DNA from 3 places in the Brucella tritici genome. Region 2 is predicted to be linked to each of the others. Evidence: predicted binding sites of a transcription regulator. Region 2 holds the regulator's gene; each other region holds the start of a gene.

Region 1 (3,284 bases), on a different contig from region 2:
GTCCGCAAGTAGCTGATAGCTCTGTTGGTTATCAATTATGTTGGCAAACATGATTTGCGACAGGATTTGCTGGTGCACTGTGGCATTTGTGATCGGAACGAGGGTCTCCACCCGGCGGTCGAGATTGCGTGGCATCATGTCGGCGGAACCAATATAGACGATTGCCTTGTCGGAAGGCAGGTCGTTACCGTTTCCGAAGCAGAAAATACGGCTATGCTCCAGAAAACGCCCGACAATCGACTTGGCGCGAATATTGTCGGAAAGCCCCGGAACACCTGGACGCAGGCAGCAGATGCCACGCACGACCAGATCAATCTGCACGCCCGCCTGGCTCGCCATGTAAAGCGCGTCAATAATCTGTGGATCGACGAGCGAGTTCATCTTCATCCAGATCGCAGCCGGACGCCCCGCCTTCGCATGCGCGACCTCATCCTCGATGTGCTTCAGGATTCGGGCGCGGAGCGTAAAGGGTGAAATCGCGATCTTCATCTCTTCGGCAGGCTGGGCATAGCCCGTGATGAAATTGAAGATATGCGCCACGTCGCGCGCAATATCCGCATCCGACGTGAAGAACGACAGGTCGGTATAGATGCGCGCCGTGATCGGGTGATAGTTTCCCGTACCCAGATGCACATAGGAACGCAGCTTCTGGTCCTCACGGCGCACCACGAGCGACATTTTCGCGTGGGTTTTCAATTCGATGAAACCGAACACCACCTGAACGCCCGCGCGTTCCAGATCGCGTGCCCAACGAATATTCGCCTCCTCGTCGAAGCGTGCCTTCAGTTCGACAAGCGCCGTTACGGACTTTCCGGCTTCGGCGGCATCCACCAGCGCGCGCACGATCGGGCTGTCATTGGAGGTGCGATAAAGCGTCTGCTTGATCGCCAGTACATCCGGGTCGGCTGCGGCTTGCCGCAGGAACTGCACAACCACGTCAAAGGATTCATAGGGGTGATGGACCACAATGTCCTTTTCGCGAATCGCTGCGAAGCAATCGCCGCCATGCTCGCGAATACGCTCCGGGAAACGCGGATTGTAAGAGACGAATTTCAGGTCTTCACGCGGGATCGAAACGATCTCCGAAATCATGTTGAGCGCCAGAAGACCCTCATGCACGCTGATGCGGTTTTCCGAAACGCCAAGTTCCGTCGCCACGAAGACGCGCAGAGCTTCCGGCATTTCTCCATCAAACTCGATGCGGATCACCTGACCGCGGCGGCGGCGTTTCAGCGCCGTCTCGAAGAGACGAACGAGATCTTCCGCCTCTTCTTCCACTTCGATATCGCTGTCGCGGATGATGCGGAATGTACCGGCGCCGCGCACTTCATAACCGGGGAACAACCGCCCGATGAACAGGCTCACTGCGTCCTCGATGGTGATGAAGCGGTAAACATTGGCCTGATCTGTCGGCAACTGGATAAAGCGCTTCAGCGCAACAGGAATGCGCAACAGCGCCGTCATCGGATGATTATCAGCGCGGCGCGCAAGCTGCAGGGCGATGGAGAAGCCGAGATTCGGAATGAACGGGAATGGATGCGCCGGATCGATGGAGAGTGGCGTCAGGACCGGAAAAATCGTTTCGAGGAAGTGGTTTTCAAGCCATTCCTTCTCCGGCTTCGCAAGCGCCGATGGGCGAACGATCTCGATGCTTTCCTGTTCCAGTTCCTCACGCAGCGCGCGCAGGCGCTGCTGCTGTTCTTCCTGCAGGCGCCCTACCTCGTCCAGAACGAAATCAAGCTGTTCCTGCGGCGTGCGTCCGTCGGCGCTGCGCAGCGCCACACCGGCGCGCACCTGTGCGGCGAGACCGGCAATGCGGACCATAAAGAATTCATCGAGATTGGCGGCGGAGATGGACAGGAAGCGCAGGCGTTCGAGCAAGGGCTGGCGCATATTCGCGGCTTCCTCGAGAACGCGCCGGTTGAATTGCAGCCAGGAAAACTCGCGATTGACGAAGCGGTCGGCGCTTTGCATCAGCTCGCTGTTCAAAGCTTTGTGAACGTCAGGGCCTATGTCCATATCGGGAACCACGGTTGGGTTGGGGGCTAGTCCGGCTGTCATCTCGTGTGTTCCGCCTTGGGATGCGCTGGGGGTTTCGCTCGCCATAACGCTGTTTTCGCTCATTTTTCCTGTCCCGACTTCCGCCGGAACATTCCGGCTCTGCCTTAAGCCTATGGCTGTCATATGACAGTTTGATAGCAATTAGCTTGAAATGTCCTCAGAATTGATGAAAACGCTTCCGGAAACAAGACTTTCGCGGTACACGCATGCCAATGTTTATGCATGATCTCGTCCGGCGCACGGTTCAGGACCATGCTCATACCGCCCATCGACCAGAACCGGAGCATATTATGTCCGATCACATCATTCCTCACTTTCAGAACGACGCCGGCCATGCTGCCATCGAAATCGGTGTGAAGGAATTCATGTGCGTTGGTGCAAACCCGCCTTTCGATCATCCGCACGTGTTTCTCGACATGGGTGACGAAAGCGAAGTCGTTTGCCCATATTGCTCGACCCTCTATCGTTACAACGCCAAGCTTCATGCTGACGAAACCGTTCCGGCTGGCTGCGTTTACGAAGCACCCGCCGACAAAGCTGCCTAATCTGGGCAGCCTCACGGGGCTGAATGCCGGATGATCTCATCAACATGAGCAAAGGGCGCATATTGATTGCCGGGGCCGGAGTAGCTGGCCTGTCGGCAGCACTGGAGCTGGCAGCACGCGGCTGGAATGTCCGGCTTGTCGAAAAGGCGGAGACCCTTTCGGAAGTCGGCGCCGGCCTGCAACTTGCCCCCAATGCGATGCGCCATCTGGAACGGCTCGGCGTTGCCGACCGACTTTCTACCCAGACCGTAACACCAGAAGCGCTCTATCTCATGGATGGGCGTAAAGCGCGTCCGCTGATGGAAATGAAGCTTGGCGACAAAGCTCGTCAGCGCTGGCACCATCCCTATCTCGTTTGCCATCGAGCTGATCTGCAATCCGCTCTGCTCGATGCCTGCCGTGAAGAGCCCGGCATTGAGATCAGCCTCGACGCTGAAATCACAAATCACCGTGTCGAAAACGGAACCGTTGCGGCCACCATCCGCCATGACAATTCCGAAGAAACTATCAACTCTGCCTATCTGATCGCCTGCGATGGCGTCTGGTCGGCAGAGCGCTCAAAGGCCAGTTTCAGCAAGGCACGGTTCAGCGGCCACATTGCATGGCGCACAACACTTGCCGTCGGAGCCCTCCCCGCATCGTTTTTATCCGTCATGAAGACGAGGAATGCCGTTTCAG
Region 2 (3,284 bases):
ATCAGCCTGCTTCTGGCTTGCCGGAGCATAGCCGAGCGATGTCGGTTGCGGAGCCGTCGTATCGAATTGCGGCTGGTAGGAGGCCACCTGCATATGTGGTTCCTGCTGAGATACTGCTCCGCGGTGACGCGCCAAGCGGTCGCTACGAGCCTGCGGACCGGCACCGACACTCTGCTCCACGCTTTGAGCCTTTACAGCTTCCGCGAGCGCCACCTGAACGGTTGGCTCCGTTCCCGGAACCGGACCGGTCTGCGGCAGTGTAACGTCATAAGACGGATCCTGCGGAAGAGACGGTGATTGCGGCGAATAGGCCATAGCCAGATTGTAGGGCTCCTGCGGAACTGGATTTTGCAGCGAGCCGTCACGATTGCGCTTCTCGTAGAAGGAATTTCCACCGGCCACGAGCACGTAATGCATGTTGTTGTAAGGGAATTTCAGACCCGCCGTGTGAAAGAACATGGCGTTCTTGAGTTTTGGATGGCGCTCGCCTTTCAAGACTGCATCGGCGGCAGCCTGAACGTCGGGCAGCGCCTTGGAATTCATCTGGCGGGTGAGAACACCGGGTGCAAACTGGTTCTTCTGACCGACAACGCCGCAAATCGTATCCGGATAACGTCCCGACGCGAGGCGGTTCATAACGACGGTGCCGACCGCCAGAAGACCATCGGAACTTGAACGGTTGGATTCGAAGAACATCGCACGTTCAAGACAATTCTTGTCCCGTGTGGTGTAGGTGTAGGTCTTTACGCCATTGACGGACTTGACGTGGCTTGCCGCCGTCTTTTCCGAATTGGCTTTTCCCGAGGTTCCGGTCGTCGTGCAACCGGTCACCACGAAAGGCGCAACCACCAGCCCGATAAGAACGGGTAATTTCCACTTCGCGGCGCGCGTCAATGGCTCAGTCTCATGTTAGGACCCTTAACTGATCCAGTCATCCATTCAGGCGAACACATCTGGAACGATGCGCGCGAACGTCTGACTGCGGTGCAAGTCAAAGAGGACGAAGATCAAAGTCACACGCCCTACTGTCGCTTAATCGAATTCAAGGTTTTGGAATTTTTAGGCCAAAAAAAGGCGACGGGTCAAATCCCAACAATGCTGGAGGCGACTAAAATGTCCAAAAGCAACTCCGAATCGAGAGTGCGAATATGCCTACAAGCCCTTTAAATATATTAACAATTTCTTAACAAGAATGGCCAATTCAGATAAGATATTGATTTAATGAGATTCAAAGTCTCGTAATACACGCCATATCCCTGCCTTAATTCGCTTTTGCTTGTACATTTTTTGCATACACATTTGTGGTGTTTCAAATGATCTGCGGAGTTTCTGTTTCGAGGCGGGTTCCGTTGCTCTTCGTCAACTTTCGCAACATGTTTGTAACATCGCGTGAGATGAGACTTCTGACGCCTGTTTCGGGTCGTTGCAATGCGAATCGGGCGAGTGCGATCTGCATCACGCAAAGCTTGGCCGGAAACAAAAACGACCCGCCAAGGAAACTTCGGCGGGTCGGACAAGTCCAGTTCTTGAAGTCTCAGATAATGGCGTCCGTCACCCGAAAGAATAACCGGCACCCCGAACGGTGCGAATGGGATCGAGGGCCCGACCGACATTGATCGCTTTGCGTAACCGTCCTACATGGACGTCCACCGTGCGATCATCGACATAAATGTCCGGTCCCCAAACGCCATCCAGAAGCTGGCTGCGCGAGAAAACACGACCAGGCGACATCATGAAATATTCGAGCAGGCGGAATTCCGTCGGTCCAAGACGAACTTCCTTTTCCTTACGATAAACGCGATGCTGCTGGCGATCGAGAACCAGATCGCCCACTTTCAGCACATGCGAAAGAATGCTCGGATTGGACCGGCGCAGCATGGCTTTGACGCGCGCCAGCAGTTCCGGCGTCGAAAATGGCTTCACGACATAATCGTCCGCACCAACGCTGAGGCCGCGTACCCGTTCGCTCTCCTCGCCACGTGCCGTCAGCATGATGATGGGTAGGCGTTCCGTTTCCGACCATTGACGCAGGCGGCGGCAAAGCTCGATGCCAGATACGCCCGGCAGCATCCAGTCCAGAATGAGCAGATCCGGCACGTTCTCGCGCAAGGCGATTTCGGCCTCGTCGCCGCGCAGCATCGTATCGACCTGATAACCCTCTGCCTCAAGATTGTAGCGAAGCAGCACGCTCAGCGCCTCTTCGTCTTCGACCACAGCGATTTTGGGTGCCTGTGACATCCAGTATTTCCCTATCCAAATTCGGCGGGCGGTGGATAAAATCCCCCCAATCGACCGCGTGCCGCCGCGCTATTCACTCATTCTCACCCGCCGGACCAAAGTCCGGCTGGCTGTAGTTCAGGGTTTACGTGCCTCATCCACGACAATACCGTGGCTCAGGTCTTCCTTCGGTCGTTCGGCCGGCATTTGCAGGCCGGTCACAATGTAATAGACGGTCTCCGCAATATTAGTCGCATGATCCCCGATGCGCTCGATGTTCTTCGCGCAGAACAGAAGATGCGTGCAGGCGGAGATATTGCGCGGGTCTTCCATCATGTAAGTCAAGAGTTCGCGGAACAGAGACGTGTACATGGCGTCGATCTCGTCGTCGCGGTCGCGAACGACGTTGATCTGCTGTACCGAGCGCGATGCATAGGCGTCGAGGACGTCCTTGAGCTGGGTCAGTGCCAGTTCCGCCAGTGTTTCGAGCCCGCGATAAAGCTTTACCGGCTGACGCGATTCCGAAACGGCGGCAACACGCTTGGCGATGTTCTTACCCAGATCGCCCACGCGTTCCAGATCGGCAGAAATGCGGATCGAGCCGATGATCTCACGCAGGTCCACAGCCATAGGCTGACGCTTGGCGATAATCATCACAGCCTTGTCGTCAATCTCGCGCTCACTGGCATCGAGGATAAGATCGTCGGAGATGACGCGCTGTGCGAGCGCATTGTCCGCATTGACGATAGCGGCGACCGACTGCTCGACCATACGTTCCGCATGTCCGCCCATTTCGGCGATCTTATGGGAGAGAAACTTCAATTCCTCATCGTAGGAGCGAACGGTATGCTGAGACGGCATAGTAGACCTCGTAATATAAATTGCGGGGAAGCCGCACTGTCTATCTGTTGAAGCGCAGTTCCGGATCAGCCGAAGCGTCCGGTGATGTAGTCCTGCGTGCGCTTTTCGGTAGGCGCGGTGAACATGGTTTCCGTGTCCCCCACTTCGACCAGATTGCCGAGGTGGAACATGGCAGTGCGTTGCGAAACGCGCGCGGCCTGCTGCAT
Region 3 (3,284 bases), on a different contig from region 2:
CTGTCACGTCAAACGCCCGATATCCAGGGCTTTCTCCGCGTCTTCATTGAAGACGGCTTATTCGGCCTTCAGGAACTCACCCACTTCCAGCAGGACGAATTCATTGTCATCGACCTTGTCGATGAAACGGCCAGCCGAGAAGGGCAGATTGTTGTCGTTGCCGACCACGATATGCGTGTCGTCCACCCGATCCACATTCTCGATGGTCAGGAACGGCATATCGTAAATGCCTTCATGTCCACCCTGACGGCGCTTGTTTTTCGGGTCGGCAATGGCGAGCAGGTCGATATAGCCGATCTTGCGCACTTCCTTGCCGACATTGCTGTCGTCGAAAGCGATCTTGTAGATACGCTTCACCTTCGACGGCACATCAAAGCAATCGGCCTGCGGCTTCTTCGGATCGGCGCAGGCCTTGTCTGCCGTGCCGACGCCGTTGTCACGCTCGATGACCAGCGCCGTGGTTTCATCCAGCATGTTGAAATCACCAATGGCTTCACCACCTTCCGCCAGCGGATAGAGCCAGGAACGGCCCGTCCACTTCTTGTCGGCAACGCTGAATTCGATAATGCGCAAGCCCGTCTTGCCGCTTTCGGTCTTTTCCGGCGCACCATCGACGAAAAGCGGTCCTTCCAGAAGACCATAAAGCTTCGAGCCGTCCTTCGACATGGCCAGCCCCTCGAAGCCCCCCGAGCGCTTCAGATTGTAGGACGGCAGCTTGAGGCTCGGATTGGCGGGCAGAGCGAGTTTCGGATTATCAGGCGACACCACTTCCGTCTCACCGACAACCGTCGGAATAACGTCGGTCAGCTTGCCGTCCATGTCGAATTTCAACAGGAAGGGCCCGAATTCCTCGCCGACCCAGAAGCCATCCGCAACCGGCTGGATGGATTCCACATCGAAGTCGGCGCCAGTCAGATAGCGCTTTTCAGCGCCTTCCATAACGATGGGAAACGGAGCCTTCTTGTCCGGATCGCTGAGGAACACGGTCTTCACGCGCTCGACCGTTCCCTTGTCCCAGTCGAACTTGACATTGTGCAGCATCAGCATGGCATCCGGCGAATTGAGCTTGGAGCCGAAGCCATTGTCGGACAGTGACCAGAAACTGCCGTCTTCCATGGTCTTGATGCCGGAAAAGCCCTGCACCGGCTGGCCGTCGAACGGCACAGACAGGCCGGTCTTGCGCACGCCGTCCTTGCCTTCAACAGTGCCGATGCCCTCAGCACGCTTGCGGTCGGCGGTGGTGAACTTGCCCGATGTCTTCAGATGTTCAGCCGCATCGTCCGGCGCAGCGATGATGGTGTTCGCGGGCAGGATGGCATGGGCTTTGAGTGTAGCGAGAAAAGCTTTTTCTTCTGCGGAAGCAGGAAAAGCCAATGCGACGGCACCGGCAAGCATGGTCGAGGCGACGAGACGCGATATCATGATAAGTCCCCGTTGGATTTGAAATACAGGGACGGAATTAGGCTGACTTTGTATCGCTGGCTTGACGCTTCCATGAAGCTTTGGCGAAGGCCCCCAGCTTTCACCGGGGGTCAACTGTCTCATCAAGTCATTATACCAGGACGCTGAGATGCTAACGCATCACGCCCTGAAAATGCTCAGTCGCCGCACGGGCTTAACCAAAACTCGATGAGTCAAACTCATCTAGTTTTGGTATTACACCGCGATCTTGCCGCCACCCTGCTTCGTGATTGCCACCACGGCAGGCCGAACCGGCATATCGTCCTTGAAATCCGGCCAGCGGGTGGACAGGTCCTCGTAATAGGACGGACGACCGTGACCGTCCCAATCTTCGCCGCCATCGCCCGGATGCTGCACGGCAACGAAAGCCGTCTCATCATCGGGTGCAAACAGCGGACCGCACATTTCCGCACCCACCGGCACGCGATAGAACAGTTTCGAGGTCGCGCGCGCATCACCTTCCGTATCGACCGCCCAAAGTCCGTCGGTGCGGCCTGTATCCTTGTTGCTGTTGCCATCGGTTGCGACCCAAAGCCGACCGGCACTGTCGACGGCGGCGTTGTCCGGCATACCGAACCAGCCATTGCGTGTCGTGTCGGTGGAGAAGCTGGCACCGACTTCTGCCACGGATGGATCGCCGCATTTCAGCAGCACCTCCCACTTGCCTGTCGTGGCGGCAAAATCCTGACCATCTTCCTCGATCTCGATGATATGGCCAAAGGCATTCTTGGCGCGCGGATTGGCGGCATCCACCTGATCGTCCTTGCGCTTGGTATTGTTGGTGAGCATGACATAAACACGGCCATTGACCGGGTTCGGCTGCACGTCTTCCGGGCGGTCCATCTTGGTCGCGCCGAGAAGATCGCCCGCGCGGCGGGTTTCGATCAGCACATCGGCCTGACTTTTGAAGCCGTTCTGCTCGGTCAGCGGACCCTGACCGAATACCAGCGGCATCCAATCGACCTTGCCATCTTCATGGAATTTGGCCACGTGAAGCGTGCCTTCATCCAGCAGGTCCATATTGGCAGCGCGATCATCCGGGTTGAACTTGCCCGCCGTCACAAACTTGTAGACATAGTCGAAGCGTTCGTCGTCGCCCAGATAGAAGACCACGCGCCCGTCCTTGTTGACGATGGATTCGGCACCCTCATGCTTGAAACGGCCAAGCGCGGTCCGCTTCTTCGGCACGGCGTTCGGATCGGACACATCGACCTCGACGATCCAGCCAAAGCGGTTCGGTTCGTTCGGCTCCTTGGAAACATCGAAACGGTCGTAGAAACGTCCCCATTCGTATGAGCCTTCGGGAATGCCCATGCGCTTGTAATTGGCCGTTTCCGCGTGACCTTCCGGCAGTTCGCCAATGAAATAGCCATGGATGTTTTCCTCGGCCATGATGTAGGTGCCCCAGGGCGTGACGCCGCCTGCACAATTGTTGACCGTGCCGAAAACCTTGGTGCCGGAAGGATCGGCATTGGTCTTGACGCGATCATGACCGGCGGCGGGACCGCTCAGCGCCATCTCGGTATTGGAGGTGATGCGGCGATTGTTTGCACCGTCGAGCACCGGTTGCCACTTGCCGTCCTGCTTGCGGATTTCGACAATCGTGCCGCCATGGGCGGCCATTTCGATATCCACCTGTTCCTTCGAAAGCGGAGCCTGCTCCACCTTGCCGTCAACGATCTTGACGAGGCCGGGGAACATCAGGTGCGGATTGGTATATTCGTGATTGACCACGAGGAAGCCATGTTCCGGCGATTCCTCGATGGCGATATAGCCGACATAATCATTGTTGTAGCCGAACTGACGCGCCTGCGCCTCGGCAG

Evidence for each region. Region 2 encodes PhoB, which activates phosphate uptake and scavenging genes when phosphate is short. Its sites were predicted from a motif close to TGTCATNNANCTGTCAT; they were not measured.
Region 1: a site for PhoB is predicted at 2,174-2,190, ahead of F9K94_RS00545 (RNA degradosome polyphosphate kinase). Genes of this name have one in related genera too.
Region 3: a site for PhoB is predicted at 1,540-1,556, ahead of F9K94_RS06710 (esterase-like activity of phytase family protein). Genes of this name have one in related genera too.

The regions. Positions count from the first base shown of each region.
Region 1 is NZ_WBVY01000001.1:96,463-99,746, reverse strand. It holds gene F9K94_RS00545 (RNA degradosome polyphosphate kinase) at 1-2,061, opposite strand, end outside; gene F9K94_RS00540 (zinc-finger domain-containing protein) at 2,352-2,606, shown strand; gene F9K94_RS00535 (FAD-binding protein) at 2,651-3,284, shown strand, end outside.
Region 2 is NZ_WBVY01000003.1:270,625-273,908, reverse strand. It holds gene F9K94_RS11180 (cell wall hydrolase) at 1-894, opposite strand, end outside; gene phoB (phosphate regulon transcriptional regulator PhoB) at 1,552-2,238, opposite strand; gene phoU (phosphate signaling complex protein PhoU) at 2,356-3,078, opposite strand; gene pstB (phosphate ABC transporter ATP-binding protein PstB) at 3,144-3,284, opposite strand, start outside.
Region 3 is NZ_WBVY01000002.1:251,476-254,759, forward strand. It holds gene F9K94_RS06710 (esterase-like activity of phytase family protein) at 58-1,422, opposite strand; gene F9K94_RS06715 (PhoX family protein) at 1,657-3,284, opposite strand, start outside.